One region of the Sphingomonas sp. GW821-FHT02B09 genome, then DNA from elsewhere that is predicted to be linked to it. Evidence: riboswitches for the same ligand, from Rfam matches in the RefSeq annotation. Region 1 holds a riboswitch; the other holds the start of a gene.
What was found. Region 1 has a riboswitch for glycine ahead of AC07U4_RS20975 (L-serine ammonia-lyase). Riboswitches for the same ligand answer to the same signal wherever they lie in the genome.
Positions count from the first base shown of each region.

Region 1 (7,422 bases):
GTTTTCCAAGATCGAAGCGCTGACGATGACCGGCGGCTTCGCAGCGCCTTCGTGCTAAAACTTGGCGCGCGATCGCCACGTCGCAGGCTTTGCCGATCTCGGCCTGGTTTTCGCTTAGTCAACGCTACTAGATCAAAGGGCAGCCGTACCGATGCAGTCACTGGCTATACTGGTGGCGGGCCCGGCCCGACTGCATTAGGCCGAGCGCGGGATGATCTGGTCGGCACCGCTGTGGCGGGCCTCGCCTATCGTCTGACGGGACTCGATCTGTTCAGTTTGGTAGTTTCGCACACTGAACCGCGAAATTCATCAGGAAAGTTTGACCACCAGCATCAGACTGCGCTTCTGACGCCCTGCCCCGCGCAAACAATATTGCAGACTGCAACGGGCAAGGCATGCAGAAGCGTGTCCGTTCTTTGTTCTACAGAAGAGGTAATGCGCTCACCGGCTCAATCCCCGATCGGGCTCTCGCCGTGCTTGCGCAGCACGTCGTTGAACGCCTCGGCCATCAGCGCCTGCAGGCTGCGGCCCTGCCGCCGCGCTAGGGTATGCATCGCGAACGACATCTCGGGGCTGAAGAAGCCGGCGATCTGCTTGCGGCCCTGGCGGCTTGCCGGCCCCTGCCCTGCCGCACCGGCGGGTGGCGTCGGAGCGGCGACCGGTGCCGGCGCCGCGACGGTGGCGGGCGGCGCGCTGACGGTGCGCAGATTGGCGAAACTCGGCTTGCGGCTCATGCAGATACCTTCTTGCGGGTCTTGGCCTTAGCAACCGGCACGCCGACCTGTCGACATGTCCACGCGTAGAGCTGTCGAATATCCTCGGCGGCCTTGCCGTCGGGCTCATATTCCATGACGGTGCGCCCCTCCCCGCTCGCGTGGCGATAGGCGGCGCGGTCGGGGATCTGCACCGGGCAAGGCGGCGTGCCGAAGCCTTCGACCAGTTCGCCCGCCTCCTGGTAGACGCGCGGCGCATTGGGGGCGCCGGCGGTGAAGACGACATAGGCGGGCTTGCGCAGCAGCTGCACCAGCTTGGCGGTGGTCTGGATCGCTGACAGGTCGAAGGCGCTCGGCCGGCATGGGATCAGCACGAGATCGGCGACCTCGACCGCGGCGCGGGCAGCGCTGTCGGCATGGGGCGGCGTATCGATGACGATCAGCTCGGCCCCCTGCCCGCGCGCTGCCTCGACCTTGGCGGCGAGCCGTGGCGGCGGGCTGTCGATCACCTCGGGCGGCGCCTCCCCACGCCAGGCCGCCCATTGGCTGGCGGTCGCCTGCGGGTCGGTATCGATGATGAGCGCGACGCGGCCGGCATCCTGCGCGGCTGCGGCGAGGTGGAGCGCGAGCGTCGTCTTGCCCGCGCCGCCCTTCTGACTGATGATCGCGATGGTCGCCATGTCGTCCTCCCTACATGTCTACATGCCGACGTGGCAAGTCCTCGACGTATAGACATATAGACGCGTCGAGCCCCCTGCCCGACCGGGCGATCAGCGGAATCGACGAACACGATACGGCCGTCGATCCGTCGACACCTTGACGCACGCTGCCAAAGGTGAGGATCACCGCCCTGAACCGCTTGCTCTTTCTAGGGAGCATGTGACGGCGTAGCCGGCACTCCTGTCTTTTCGTCTTATTCTTGGGTTGTTTTGGTTTCCTGTTGGTCCTTCGTGGTCGTCAGACGGTTCTGTTGGCCGTCTAGGCCAACCCTGCTGGTCCCATTTAAATAGGATTCATGAGGGGTTGCGGATGGTTTTGAGACTCGCACGCTGACGCCATGTCCCGGTCGATCGCCGCGCCGAGCGACGCGAGCACCTTGCCCAGCATGCCGCCGACGCTGGCCGTGGCACGGTCCCGGCAGGACAGGCTGGCCAGCATCATCTCATGTGCCTCCGCCTCGACGGCGCGATGCTGCTCGTGATCGACCGGCAGCGGTGCGGGACGCATCCAGCGCGGCAGATAGGCGAGCACCCGCGCCGGCAGCAGCGGGCGATAGGCGTTGGAGGTCTGGCGATAGCGCGGCCCCTCCCCTTCCACCCGCTTGAACCGGCGCTGGCGGACGAGGAAGCCGCAGCGTTCGAGCGCGTGCAGCGCGCGGGCGACGGTCGCGCGGCCGAGCGCGGTCGCCTCGGCGAGCCAGTCGTAGCTCGGATAGACGCGGCCCTGGTTGAGCCGGGCGAGCGTGCACAATTCCTCGAACACGCGCACTGCTGCTGCTGTCAGCCCGGCGATGCTGCGCTCGGTGGCGCTCAGCGTGCGGGTACCGGCGCGTTCTTCGCGGCGCAGCCGGCGGCCGGCGTCGAGCGTGCGGCGACAGGCGCGCAGCAGCCGGTCGGTCTCGCCGGGGGCGGGCGTCGCGAAGAACAGCTCCTCGAACGTCCCCGCCTCGATACTGTCGCGCAGCACCGGCGCACCGGTGCGGTGGGGTGTGCGGGTACGTGCCGGGGCGCATGATCGATCGCGCAGCCCGTCGCCCGCCCGCGCGAGCACGCGGGCGCTCGCCTCCCCGAGGGTAAACGCCGTCATCTTCCATCCCCTTGCGGGGCCGGGACCGAGGACAAAAAAGACCGTGGCGCGAAACGCGCATCCTTGAACCGGAACGGGTTCGGAGCTATTCGGGAGACGTGAGCTGTTGAAAAGTCACCGATCGACGTTTGGCGACGCCGGTCTCTCGAATATTTCCTTGGGATGCCCGGCCTTCGTGCCGGGCTTTCCTTTATGTGGTCACGGCCACTCCATGAACATCGCCGCGGTCGACATGACCGCGTGTCATTCTTGTTGCAGCAATGATCCAACAGCGGAAGCGCTTACGATTCGTGCTTTCGAGTATTTAGCCCGAAAAAGTTCGTGCTTTCGAGTAGAATAGACGTTTCTATTCGTGCTTTCGAGTAACAATGGCGCGCCGCCATTCGTGCTTTCGAGTAGGAATGCACCGCATTCATTCGTGCTTTCGAGTAACAATTCGCAGCCGTCGGCGAATCACCCGACCGGATTGGTTCCCTCTGCCACGGCCGATTCGACGATGGTGCGATGCTCGCTCAGCACCGCCTGCCCCGGCTGCGGCCGCGGCGTGATCACCACCCGGTTCTGCGGCGCCTTGCGGCCGCGGCGCGGGGCGGCGCCTTCCTCCTCGGCCGCCTCGCTCTCGACCAGCTCGAGATGGTAATCGGGGATGCCGTCGGTCGCGACGATCTGCTTGAGCGCCGCCTTGAAGTTCGACAGCGGGTTCTGATAGCCGATCTGCAGGCGGAAGGTGGCGAGATCGAGGTCGAGCCCGCCCTCCTCGCAGGTCGAGCGCGCCACCTCGTAGATGCGCCGTTCGATCGGCCCGAGCTGGAAGTAAGCGGCGGCATAATCGAGCACGTGGCGATCGAGCAGGATCGCGCGGAACAGCCAGTCGCACAGCCGCACCTTGACCGCCTTCAGCCGCCGCTCACCGCTCTTCGTCTTGGAATAATGGAGTTTTGCTTCGGAGAGCCACGAGAAGAAGCCCTCCTCCCCCTCCCCGCCCGCTTCGATGTTGGTCTTGATCTGCGTACCCTGTAGCCGTTCCAGCGCCTCCGACAGCCGGCCGTAGGAGCGCGCGCTGTGGTTGGAGCCGGTGACCGAAAACAAATCGTGCGCGGTGAAGATGAAGTCCTGCTCGACGTGCTCGCCCGCCTCGAGCTTCGCTGCCATCAGGCTGGCGATATAGAGCACGATCTCCTTGTCGTAGATCGTCGCGACGCCGCTTGCCGAGGGTCGCACCTCGATCGACACGGTGGCGTGGTCGTAGGTCAGCGGCTTCATCCAGGCGTTCTTGGACAGCGCGAAGAAGGGAAAGGCCATCAGCGACCGCTCGCCGCGGATCTCGCCGTGCAGCGGGCTGTCGAGCGTGAACAGGTCGCGGTGCGGCACGGTACCGGCGCTGGCGGACGGGCGGGTCGGGGCAGGGGAACGGGCCATGATCATTTCCTACTCGAAAGCACGAACTTTTGGCACCCCACACGGGATTCCCGAGGGAAAATGGGCTTGGACGCCGTCCCATTCGTGCTTTCGAGTAGGAAATGGCGCGCGAGCGGCGGGTTTCGCCGACCCATGGCGGGCTCCGGCAGGAGCGGGCGCCGCGCCCGACGTATGCCGTACGACGCGTCGGATTGTCGACATGTCTATGCCTCGACCTTGTACTGCCAAGTCCTTCGAATCTTTTGCGGTGCCAGACGCCACGAGGTCGATCTGTCGACATGTCGATAGCTCGACAGGATGGAACGGGCGCGTGCGGTGCCCTTGACCGGTGGCGGGGCGATGATACCGTCCGCGACGTCGATCAGGGAGAGACCGGGCTGGCCCCGGCGCCGAAGGAGCAACCGCCCCGGAAACTCTCAGGCAGAAGGACCGATCGACGACGACATCTGGAGAGTGGCGCCAGCCGGTGCCCGCCGACGGGATAATGATCTCAGGCGCAAGGGACAGATGGGGCATGCAGGCCGGCAGCGACCGGCGGAAGGACCGCATGCACACCGATCCCGTCACCGCGCCGCTCGACCGCAACCTCGATCGCCCGATCAGCGTCGCCGAATTGTTCACGATCGGCATCGGCCCGTCGAGCTCGCATACCGTCGGCCCGATGCGCGCCGCCTTCGACTTCGGGCAGCGCGCGCTCGGACAGGGCGCGGGGCAGGGGATAGGGCAGGGGGCTCCGGTCGGCGTCACCTGCGATCTCTACGGCAGCCTCGCGCTCACCGGGCGCGGCCATGCCACCGACACCGCGACGATCCTCGGCCTCGCCGGCTGGGAGCCCGAGCGGCTCGATCCCGATGCCGCGCCGGCGATCCTCGCCGATATCCGCGTCGAGCGGCGGCTGACGCTCGCCGGCCGCCACGTCATCGCCTTCGCGCCCGACGACGTCGTCTTCCACCCGCGCGACTTCCTGCCCGAACATCCCAACGGCATGACCTTCACCGCCCGCTATGCCGATGGCGCAACCTATGCCGAGACCTATTTCTCGATCGGGGGCGGCGCGATCCTGCGCAAAGGCGAACGGCTCGCCGCGGGCAATGTCGCGGTGCGCCACCCGTTCGGCTCGGGCGCCGATCTGCTCGTGCTCGGCGATGCCACCGGCCTGTCGATCGCCGAGCTGGTCCGCGCCAACGAGGAGGCGTGGCGCAGCCCCGCGGAGACCGACGCCTTCCTCGACGCGGTCCGCGCCGCGATGAGCGCGTGCATCGACCGCGGCATCGCGCAGGAGGGCATATTGCCCGGCGGCCTCAAGGTGCGGCGCCGCGCTCGCGCGATCCAGCAGGGCCTCACCGGCGACACGCCCGGCCGCAATCCCGCCGAGGTGTTCGAGTGGGTCAGCCTGTGGGCGCTCGCGGTCAACGAGGAGAATGCCGCCGGTGGCCGGGTGGTCACCGCGCCGACCAACGGCGCGGCCGGCGTGCTGCCCGCGGTGCTGCGCTTCTACGAGACGCTGATCGAGGGCGCCGACGACGAGGGCGCGCGCCGTTTCCTGCTCACCGCCGCGGCGATCGGCATGCTCTACAAGAAACGCGCGTCGATCTCAGCCGCGGAGATGGGGTGCCAGGGGGAGGTGGGGGTCGCCTGTTCGATGGCGGCGGGGGCGCTCGCCGCGGTGCTCGGCGGCAGCAACCGCCAGATCGAGAATGCCGCGGAGATCGGCATGGAGCACAATCTGGGCCTCACCTGCGACCCGATCGGCGGGCTGGTGCAGATCCCGTGCATCGAGCGCAACACGATGGGTGCGGTGAAGGCGATCAACGCCGCCTATCTCGCGCTGCGCGGCGACGGCAGCCACGTCGTCAGCCTCGACGCGGTGATCGAGACGATGCGCCAGACCGGCGAGGACATGCGCTCGAAATACAAGGAGACGAGCCTCGGCGGGCTCGCCGTCAACGTGGTGGAATGTTGACGTGTCGGCGTGTCGACAGCCATACATCCAAGCATGTGCGACTTGAGCGGAATGCACATCGACAAACCTAATCGTCGATCCCTATGCAATCCGACATGTCGACACGGCGACATGTCGTAGCCTAGATGTGCCTGTTAACCCTTTGCAGCTAGGCACAAGCCATGCGTATTCTCGTCACCGGGGGAGCCGGCTTCATCGGCTCGGCGTTGGTCCGCCACCTGATCCGCAACACCGGGCACGAGGTGCTGAACCTCGATGCGTTGACCTATGCCGGTACGCTGACCGCCCTCGCGCCGATCGCCGACGATCCCCGCTATCGTTTCGTCCATGCCGACGTGTGCGATGCGGCGGCCGTCGGCGCCGCGATCCACGACTTCCGCCCGGACGTGATCACCCATCTGGCCGCCGAGAGCCATGTCGACCGATCGATCGATGGCCCTGGCGCCTTCGTACAGACCAACGTCGTCGGCACCTTCACGATGCTTACCGCCGCGCGTGCCTATTGGCAGGGCCTCTCACAAACCGATCGGGCGGCCTTCCGCTTCCATCACATTTCGACCGACGAGGTGTTCGGTTCGTTGGGGCCTACCGGTGCATTCACCGAAGAGACGCCCTATGATCCGCGCTCGCCCTATTCGGCGTCAAAGGCGGCATCCGATCATCTGGTCAGTGCCTGGGGCCATACGTATGACCTGCCGGTGCTCGTCACCAATTGCTCGAACAACTACGGCCCCTATCATTTTCCCGAAAAGATGATCCCGTTGATGATCGTCAAGGCCATGGCGGGAGAGACCTTGCCTGTCTACGGGCGCGGCGAAAACGTGCGCGACTGGCTGTTCGTCGAGGATCACGTCCGCGCATTGCAAGCGGTGTTCGAACGTGGCGTCCCGGGGCGCCGCTACAATATCGGCGGCAGCGCCGAGCGACGGAATATCGACGTGGTCGAAACACTCTGTGCGACGCTTGATCGACTGCGGCCGCGCGAGAAGGGAGGCTCCTACGCCGAACAGATCGGCTTCGTTGCCGATCGTCCGGGTCACGATCAGCGCTATGCGATCGACGCTACCCGCATCCGTGCCGAACTGGGCTGGGTGCCACAGGAGAGTTTCGAAAGCGGCCTGGAAATGACGATCCGCTGGTATCTCGACAACGCAGCTTGGTGGCAGCCACTGGTCGATAGGCAAGCGGCAGACGTGCGACGCGGGCTGAATGGACAAATGGAGCGTTCGGCATGAAGGGCATCATTCTCGCCGGCGGCACCGGCACGCGGCTCCATCCTGCAACGTTGGTCGTCAACAAGCAGTTGCTGCCGGTCTACGATAAGCCAATGATCTATTACCCGCTATCTGCGCTGATGCTCGCGGGCATCCGCGAGGTTTTGATCATCTCGAGTCCCGAATATCTATCGCATTATCGAACATTGTTCGATGATGGGTCTCGGCTTGGCCTCCAGATTGCTTATGCCGAGCAGCAACGTCCCGAAGGCCTGCCCCAGGCGTTTACCATTGGCCGCGAGTGGAT
Region 1 is NZ_JBWKVV010000008.1:1,053-8,474, forward strand. Features, by position in the region: gene AC07U4_RS20950 (hypothetical protein) at 1-58, shown strand, start outside; gene AC07U4_RS20955 (ribbon-helix-helix domain-containing protein) at 450-734, opposite strand; gene parA (ParA family partition ATPase) at 731-1,393, opposite strand; gene AC07U4_RS20965 (helix-turn-helix domain-containing protein) at 1,716-2,519, opposite strand; gene AC07U4_RS20970 (replication initiator protein A) at 2,973-3,938, opposite strand; glycine riboswitch at 4,291-4,380, shown strand; gene AC07U4_RS20975 (L-serine ammonia-lyase) at 4,486-5,901, shown strand; gene rfbB (dTDP-glucose 4,6-dehydratase) at 6,063-7,136, shown strand; gene rfbA (glucose-1-phosphate thymidylyltransferase RfbA) at 7,133-7,422, shown strand, end outside.

Region 2 (7,422 bases), on a different contig from region 1:
GTCGGTGATCGCCATCGGATCGAGCGCCGCCGGCCCCGCATAGCTCAATGCGCCGCGCGCGCTGCTGCGCACGACGATCAGCAGCACGATGAACAGCAACGCCGCCGGTGACGAGGTTTGGCCGAGCCTGTGCGTCTCCGGATCGAGCGTGATCCGCATCATCTTGCCGCGCTGCCAGCCGAGCGCCGCCCCCAGTGCCAAAGCGACGAGGCAGAAGGCCCAGCCCCAGCCATGCGGCGGAAAGCGCGTGAAGGTGAAGCCGATCACCACCGCATAGAAAGCCGGCAGGATCCACAGATGTTCGAGCTTGAGCGGCCGCACCCGGCTCATCCGCTTCCAGCGGATCGCCATCACCACCGCGACGACGACGAGCGGGATCGCATAGCTGATCCACCCGCCCGGTTGCTGTGCCTGCATATGTCCGTGTCCCCGCCCGTTACGGGACAGAAACTAAAGCCACCGACGGCATTGCGAAAGGGGGTATCCTAGCCCCAACCTCCGTCACCCCGGGCTCGACCCGGGGTCCCGCTACGCCCGAAGCGCGAAGGTAGCGGGACCCCGGCTCAAGGCCGGGGTGACGAGGGAGCTGCCATTACTCCGCCGCCTGCGCCAGCGGCTGTTCCTTCCACACCAGCACCGGCTTGCGCGCCGCCTGCGTCTCGTCGAGCCGCGCACGCGGCGCGAAATGCGGCGCGGTCTTGAGGCTGGCGTCGCCGGCCTTGGCCCGTTCCGCCACGCTGCGCAGCGCGCCGACGAACTGGTCGAGCGCCGCCTTCGATTCGGTCTCGGTCGGTTCGACCAGCATCGCGCCGTGGACGACGAGCGGGAAATAGACCGTCATCGGGTGGAAGCCCTCGTCGATCAGCCCCTTGGCGACGTCGAGCGTCGAGAAGCCCTCGGCGAGATTGGCGTCGGAGAAGATCGCCTCGTGCATGCACGGCCCCGACTTGGCGAAGGGCGCGTCGAGCGTTCCCTCCAGCGAGCGCAGTACGTAATTGGCGTTGAGCACCGCATCCTCGGCGACCTGCTTGAGGCCGTCGGCACCGTGGCTGAGGATATAGGTCAGCGCGCGGGTGAACATCCCCATCTGGCCATGGAAGGCGGTCATCCGGCCGAACGTGTCGGGATGATCGTCGCCCGCAGTCTCTTCCTCGATGAGCTGGATATGCCCGTCGGCCATGCGCGCGGTGAACGGCAGCGGTCCGAAGGGGCTGAGCGCCTCCGACAGCACCACCGGCCCGGACCCCGGTCCGCCGCCGCCGTGCGGGGTCGAGAAGGTCTTGTGCAGGTTGATGTGCATCGCGTCGACGCCGAGGTCGCCGGGCCGCACCCGGCCGACGATGGCGTTGAAATTGGCACCGTCGCAATAGACGTAGCCGCCCGCGTCATGGACCGCATCGCTGATCGACTTCAGGTCGCGCTCGAACAGGCCGCAGGTGTTGGGGTTGGTGATCATCACCGCGGCGACGTCCGGCCCCAGCCGTGCCTTCAACGCCGCGGTATCGACGCGACCGTCGGCGGTGGCGGGGATATCCTCGACGGTGAAGCCGGCGAAGGCCGCGGTGGCGGGATTGGTGCCATGCGCCGATTCGGGCACGAGGACGACCTTGCGATGGCCCTCGCCGCGCTTCTCCAGCGCCGCCTTGATGCACAGGATGCCGCACAATTCGCCGTGCGCGCCGGCCTTCGGCGACATGGCGACGCCGTGCATGCCGGTGAGCTTGATCAGCCACACCGCCAGTTCGTTGATGACCGCGAGCGCGCCTTGCACGGTGTCGACCGGCTGCAACGGATGCACGTCGGCGAAACCGGGAAGGCGCGCCATCTTCTCGTTGAGCCGCGGATTGTGCTTCATCGTGCACGAGCCGAGCGGGAACAGGCCGAGGTCGATCGCGTAATTCTGGCGGCTGAGCCGCGTATAGTGACGGATCGTCTCGGGCTCGGACAGGCCGGCAAGCCCGATCGGCGCCTTGCGGCTGAGATCGCCGAGCCGCGACCCCGCGACGTCGCCCTCGGCGAAATCGACGCCGGTGGTCTGCGTATCACCGATCTCGAAGATCAGCGCCTCTTCCAGCATCAGCGCCTTGTTGCCGGTGAAGGTCGGTGCGGCGCCATTGCTGCCGCCGGCGGTCATTTCGGGACGCCAGCCGCTCTGATTGATGCTCATGCCAGAACCTCCTCGAGTGCGGCGGCAAGGGTTTCGACGTCCTCCGCGGTCGTCGTCTCGGTGACCGCGACGATCAGCCCGTTGGCGAGGCCCGCCTCGTCCGGATACAGCCGGCCGAGCGATACACCCGCCAGGATACCGCGATCGGCGAGCGTCCGCACCACGGGGCGCGCCTCGACCGGCAGCTTCAGCGTGAATTCGTTGAAGAAGGTCTCGGTGACCAATTCGACGCCCGGCACCTTGGCGAGGCGATCCGCGGCGCGGCACGCCGCGGCATGGTTGATCCCCGCCAGCCGGCGCAGCCCCGCCTCGCCGAGCAGCGTCATGTGGATCGAGAAGGCGAGCGCACAGAGCCCCGAGTTGGTGCAGATGTTGCTCGTCGCTTTTTCGCGACGGATATGCTGTTCGCGCGTCGACAGCGTCAGCACGAAGCCGCGGCGTCCCTCCGCATCCACCGTCTCGCCGCAGAAGCGGCCCGGCATCTGGCGGATATACTTCTCCTTACAGCCCATCAGCCCGACGTACGGACCGCCGAACTGCAGGCCGACGCCGAGCGACTGGCCCTCGCCGACGACGATATCGGCGTCCATCTCGCCCGGCGAGGTGATCGCGCCCAGCGCCACCGGCTCGGTGACGACCGCGATCAGCAGCGCCTTGTTGGCGTGACAGGCGTCGGCGAGCGGCGTCAGGTCGGCGATGCGCCCGAGGATGTCGGGATATTGCACGACGACGCACGACGTATCGCCGTCGATCGCGGCGATCAGCGCGTCGATATCCGTTTCGGCGGTCAGCGCCGGCGCGGAGGTTTCGAGATGATCGCCGGTGTATTTCGCCATCGTCTTGGCGACGCTGACATAATGCGGGTGGAGCCCGCCCGACAGGATCGCCTTGCCCTTGCGGGTGATGCGCCGCGCCATGCCGATCGCTTCCCAGCAGGCGGTCGAGCCGTCGTACATCGACGCGTTCGCCACGTCGGTGCCGAGCAGCCGCGCGACCTGCGTCTGGAACTCGAACAGCATCTGCAGCGTGCCCTGCGCGATCTCGGGCTGATACGGCGTATAGGCGGTGAGGAACTCGCCACGCTGGATCAGGTGATCGACGCTCGCCGGCACGTGATGGCGATAGGCGCCCGCACCGAGGAAGAACGGCACTTCGCCCGCGACCGTGTTCTGGCGGGCGAGCGCGGTCATGTGCCGCTCGACCGCCAGTTCGGAGGCGTGGTTCGGCAGGTCGTGGATCGGGCCGGACAGGCGGGCGGCCTCGGGCACGTCGACGAACAGATCGTCGATCGATCCCGCACCGATGACCGCGAGCATCGCGTCGCGGTCGGGCTGGGTAAGCGGCAGGTAGCGCATCATCATTCCCTTGAGAGCCCCGCGTGTGGGAAGGGCTTTACCTATGGCGACGGGCTGAGGTTCGATCCATCATCCCCGCAGATCCCGTCACCCCGGACCAGTTCCGGGGTCCACCGGGCAGCAGGGGCGCCCTATCGTTTCAGACCATCCTCCTCGCCGCCGCGTGGACCCCGGAACAAGTCCGGGGTGACGTATCAAGCGCGGCGAAGCATCGACCAGAGCGGAGCACCAATTGCGAGGCTGATCGTTACAGCTTGGCGACGAACTCCGCATAGGCGGCTTCGTCCATCAGCGTCTCCAGCTCGGCCGGATCGCTGAGCGTGATCCTGAAGAACCAGCCCTCCGCTTCCGGATCCGAGTTGACGAGGCTGGGATCGTCCGACAGCGCGGCATTGCCCTCGGTCACCGTCCCCGACACCGGCGAATAGACGTCCGACGCGGCCTTGACCGATTCGACCACCGCGGCCTCGTCGCCCTTGCCGAGCTGCTTGCCCGTCTCGGGCACCTCGACGAACACGATGTCGCCGAGCTGGCCCTGCGCATAATCGGAGATGCCGACGGTGCCGGTGTCGCCATCGACATCGACCCACTCATGATCTTCGGTGAAATAACGGCTCATCACTTGCCTCCTGCGCGGACATAGCGGTGGGGAACGAACGGCATCGGAGCGACCGTCGCCTCGTGGATCTTGCCGCGCTGGACAAGGCGCAGCGGCGTGCCGGCCTCGGCGAGCGCGGCGGGAACATAGGCCATGGCGATCGGCGCACCGACGCTCGGCGCGAAGCCGCCGCTGGTGACGCGGCCGATCACCGCGCCCTCGGCGTCGACGACGCTCGCGCCCTCGCGCACCGGCTGGCGCCCGGCGACCGACAGGCCGACGCGCTTGACCGCGGGACCATCGGTCCGCTCGGCGAGGATACGCGCGGCGCCGGCGAAATCGGCGGCCTCGCGGCGGCGCTGGGACAGAGCGAAGCCGAGGTCGGCCATCACCGGCGTCGTCTCGGGATCGAGATCGTGGCCGTAGAGCGGCAGCCCGGCCTCGAGCCGCAGCGAATCGCGCGCGCCGAGGCCGATCGGCTTGACCTCGGGCTCGGCGCAGATCGCATCGGCGAAATCGGCGGCGGCCTCGGCGGGGATCGAAATCTCGACGCCGTCCTCGCCGGTATAGCCCGAACGGCTGATCCACAGCGCATGGCCGTTCCAGTCGAACGCGCCCGCGGTCATGAACACGAGATCCTCGACGCCGGGGATCAGGCGCGACACGGCGGCGACCGCCTTGGGCCCCTGCACCGCGAGCAAGGCCTGATCTTCCATCAGGTTCATCGTCAGATCGTCGGGCAGCACGTCGAGCAGATAGGCGAGATCGTCATATTTGGTCGCGCCGTTGACGACGACATAATGGCTCGCCGCGCCGAACGGATGTGCGCCCTCGGCGGGCAGCGTCGTGACCATCAGATCGTCGAGGATGCCGCCCTCGTCGTTGAGCAGCAGCGAATAGCGTATCTTGGTCGCGGCGAGCCCGGCGATATCGCCCGGCAGCACCGCTTCGAGCGCCTTGGCGACGCCGGCGGCGTCGAGCCCGTCGCCGGTGAAGCCGACCTGACCCATATGGCTGACGTCGAACAGGCCGGCGGACTCGCGCGTCCACAGATGCTCGGCCATGATGCCCTCATATTGAACGGGCATTTCATAGCCGGCGAACGGCACCATGCGGCCACCGCGGGCGCGGTGCCAGCCGTCGAGCGGCAGCAGCTGGATTGCGGGCTCGTCGCCGTCGAGGTCGTCGAGCGGGTCGGGCAAGGTGTCTGGCAGCGAATCGCTCATCAACCGTCTCCAAGAAAGGCACGGGACCAAAGACGGCACGGGGCCGCAATCGATCCGTCATACCCCCTCTGTCACGGTGACCTGAGAGCTTTGACCCGGCGCTTGGCGCGGCGGGCTTACCCCTTCGGTGGCTCCTCAAAGGAACGCTTTCCAGAGTGTCGATAAGGCAGCGCGCGGTCCCGTTTGCCTGAGAGATTCCGGGGTGGTTGCTCCTTCGGCGGCCTCCTTGTGCAGAGGCTCTCTCCCGCGCCCGCCCATGCCGGTCGCCCGGCATCGACGCGTGGTGCTGTGACGGGCAGCGGGGCCTTAGTCAATGCGGAAACGCCCTCCCCTCCCTGCGCGGGAAGGGATGAGAATCAGCGTTGCGCGTTATACTTCAGCTGGTCGTCGGTGAGCTGGAAGCCGACCAGCGCCTCGAAGGTCGCGCGCAGCACTGCGGAGCGCACCTCCGGCCGCGCCAGCGGATCGGTCGCGGCATCCTCGTCGCCCGCCTTGCGCTTGCGGGTGAGCTGGTTGCGCACCTCGTCGGGCAAGGTCGCCGCCGCCCGCGCGATCTGCGTCGAGGCGGTGCCCTGCGCCTGCGCGCGCGCCTGCCCGGCGTCGAAATGCACCGCGATCTGCCCCTTGCGCTTGGCGGTCACCGCCGAGCCGCCGCGGACGATCGCGATATAATAAGGCAGCACCACGTCGCGCGGACCCTCGGTCCGCGTCCGCCGCGCGAGCACGTCGAAGGTGACGCTGGTGGCGATCTGCTCGCCGGCGTCGTTGCAGGCGCCGCGCACGTTGGTCATGCTGGCGACGACGTCGATCGCGCTCGCGTCGCGGCTCGTCGCAGGATCGAACAGGGTGATGTCGCCGGTACCGGCGGCGACGCCGACCGTCGGGCAGGCGGAGCGCACGGCGGAGATGCCGCCTTCGACGATCTCGCCCTTGCTGGCGCAGCCCGAGAGGATCAGCGCGAGGGCGGACAGGCCTAAAGCCGAGGTTTTCAAGAGGACGCGTACCTTTGTCGAACGGACAGTGATGCCCCGCCGGAGAACCCGGGCGATGCGCGGCGCACCATAGGAACCGGCTTTCCCGCGTGCAAGCAATCGCGTACTTCCGCGCGGTGAGCCAATCGCGTACTTCCGTGCGCCGCACCAATCGCGTAGAACCGCCGGCATGGCCTCCCAATTCCCCGCGGACGGCGGCAAGCCCGTCCTCGAACTGCTGATCGCCGCACCGCGCGGCTTCTGCGCCGGCGTCGACCGCGCGATCCGCATCGTCGAACTCGCGATCGAGAAGCACGGCGCGCCCGTCTACGTCCGCCACGAGATCGTCCACAACAAGTTCGTCGTCGACACGCTGAAGGCGCAGGGCGCGGTGTTCGTCGAGGAGCTCGACCAGGTGCCCGACGGCGCGCCGGTGGTCTTCTCCGCGCACGGCGTGCCCAAGTCGGTGCCGGTCGACGCGCAGAACCGCGGCCTCGACTATCTCGACGCGACCTGCCCATTGGTGTCGAAGGTCCATCGTCAGGCCGAGCGGCTCGTCGCCGCGGGCCGCCACATCGTCTTCATCGGCCACGCCGGCCATCCCGAGGTCGTCGGCACCTTCGGTCAGGTGCCCGCCGGCGCGATGTCGCTGATCGAGACCGCCGCCGATGCCGAGATCTTCGCGCCGGTCGATCCCGACAATCTCGCCTTCCTCACCCAAACGACGCTGTCGGTCGACGACACCGCCGCGGTGGTCGCGGTGCTGCAACGCCGCTTCCCCACCATGCTGCCGCCGCGCGGCGAGGACATCTGCTACGCCACCTCGAACCGGCAGGCGGCGGTCAAGGCGATCGCCGCGGCGTGCGACGCGATGCTGGTGATCGGCGCGCCCAATTCGTCCAACTCGGTGCGGCTGGTCGAGGTGGCGGAGCGCGAGGGCATTCCGGCGCGGCTGATCCAGCGCGCCGGCGATCTCGACTGGACGTTCCTCGACGGCGTCGGCACGCTCGGCATCACCGCCGGCGCCTCCGCGCCGGAGCTGCTGGTGCGCGAGCTGGTCGACCTGCTCTCCACCCGCTTCGCGATCACCGAGCGCGAGGAGGAA
Region 2 is NZ_JBWKVV010000001.1:1,136,449-1,143,870, forward strand. Features, by position in the region: gene AC07U4_RS05220 (CcdC protein domain-containing protein) at 1-417, opposite strand, end outside; gene gcvPB (aminomethyl-transferring glycine dehydrogenase subunit GcvPB) at 593-2,167, opposite strand; gene gcvPA (aminomethyl-transferring glycine dehydrogenase subunit GcvPA) at 2,164-3,522, opposite strand; gene gcvH (glycine cleavage system protein GcvH) at 3,770-4,141, opposite strand; gene gcvT (glycine cleavage system aminomethyltransferase GcvT) at 4,141-5,346, opposite strand; glycine riboswitch at 5,405-5,510, opposite strand; glycine riboswitch at 5,511-5,603, opposite strand; gene AC07U4_RS05245 (hypothetical protein) at 5,703-6,338, opposite strand; gene ispH (4-hydroxy-3-methylbut-2-enyl diphosphate reductase) at 6,508-7,422, shown strand, end outside.
Region 2: it holds a riboswitch for glycine, as region 1 does, so the genes downstream of both, gcvT (glycine cleavage system aminomethyltransferase GcvT) here and AC07U4_RS20975 (L-serine ammonia-lyase) in region 1, are expected to answer to the same signal.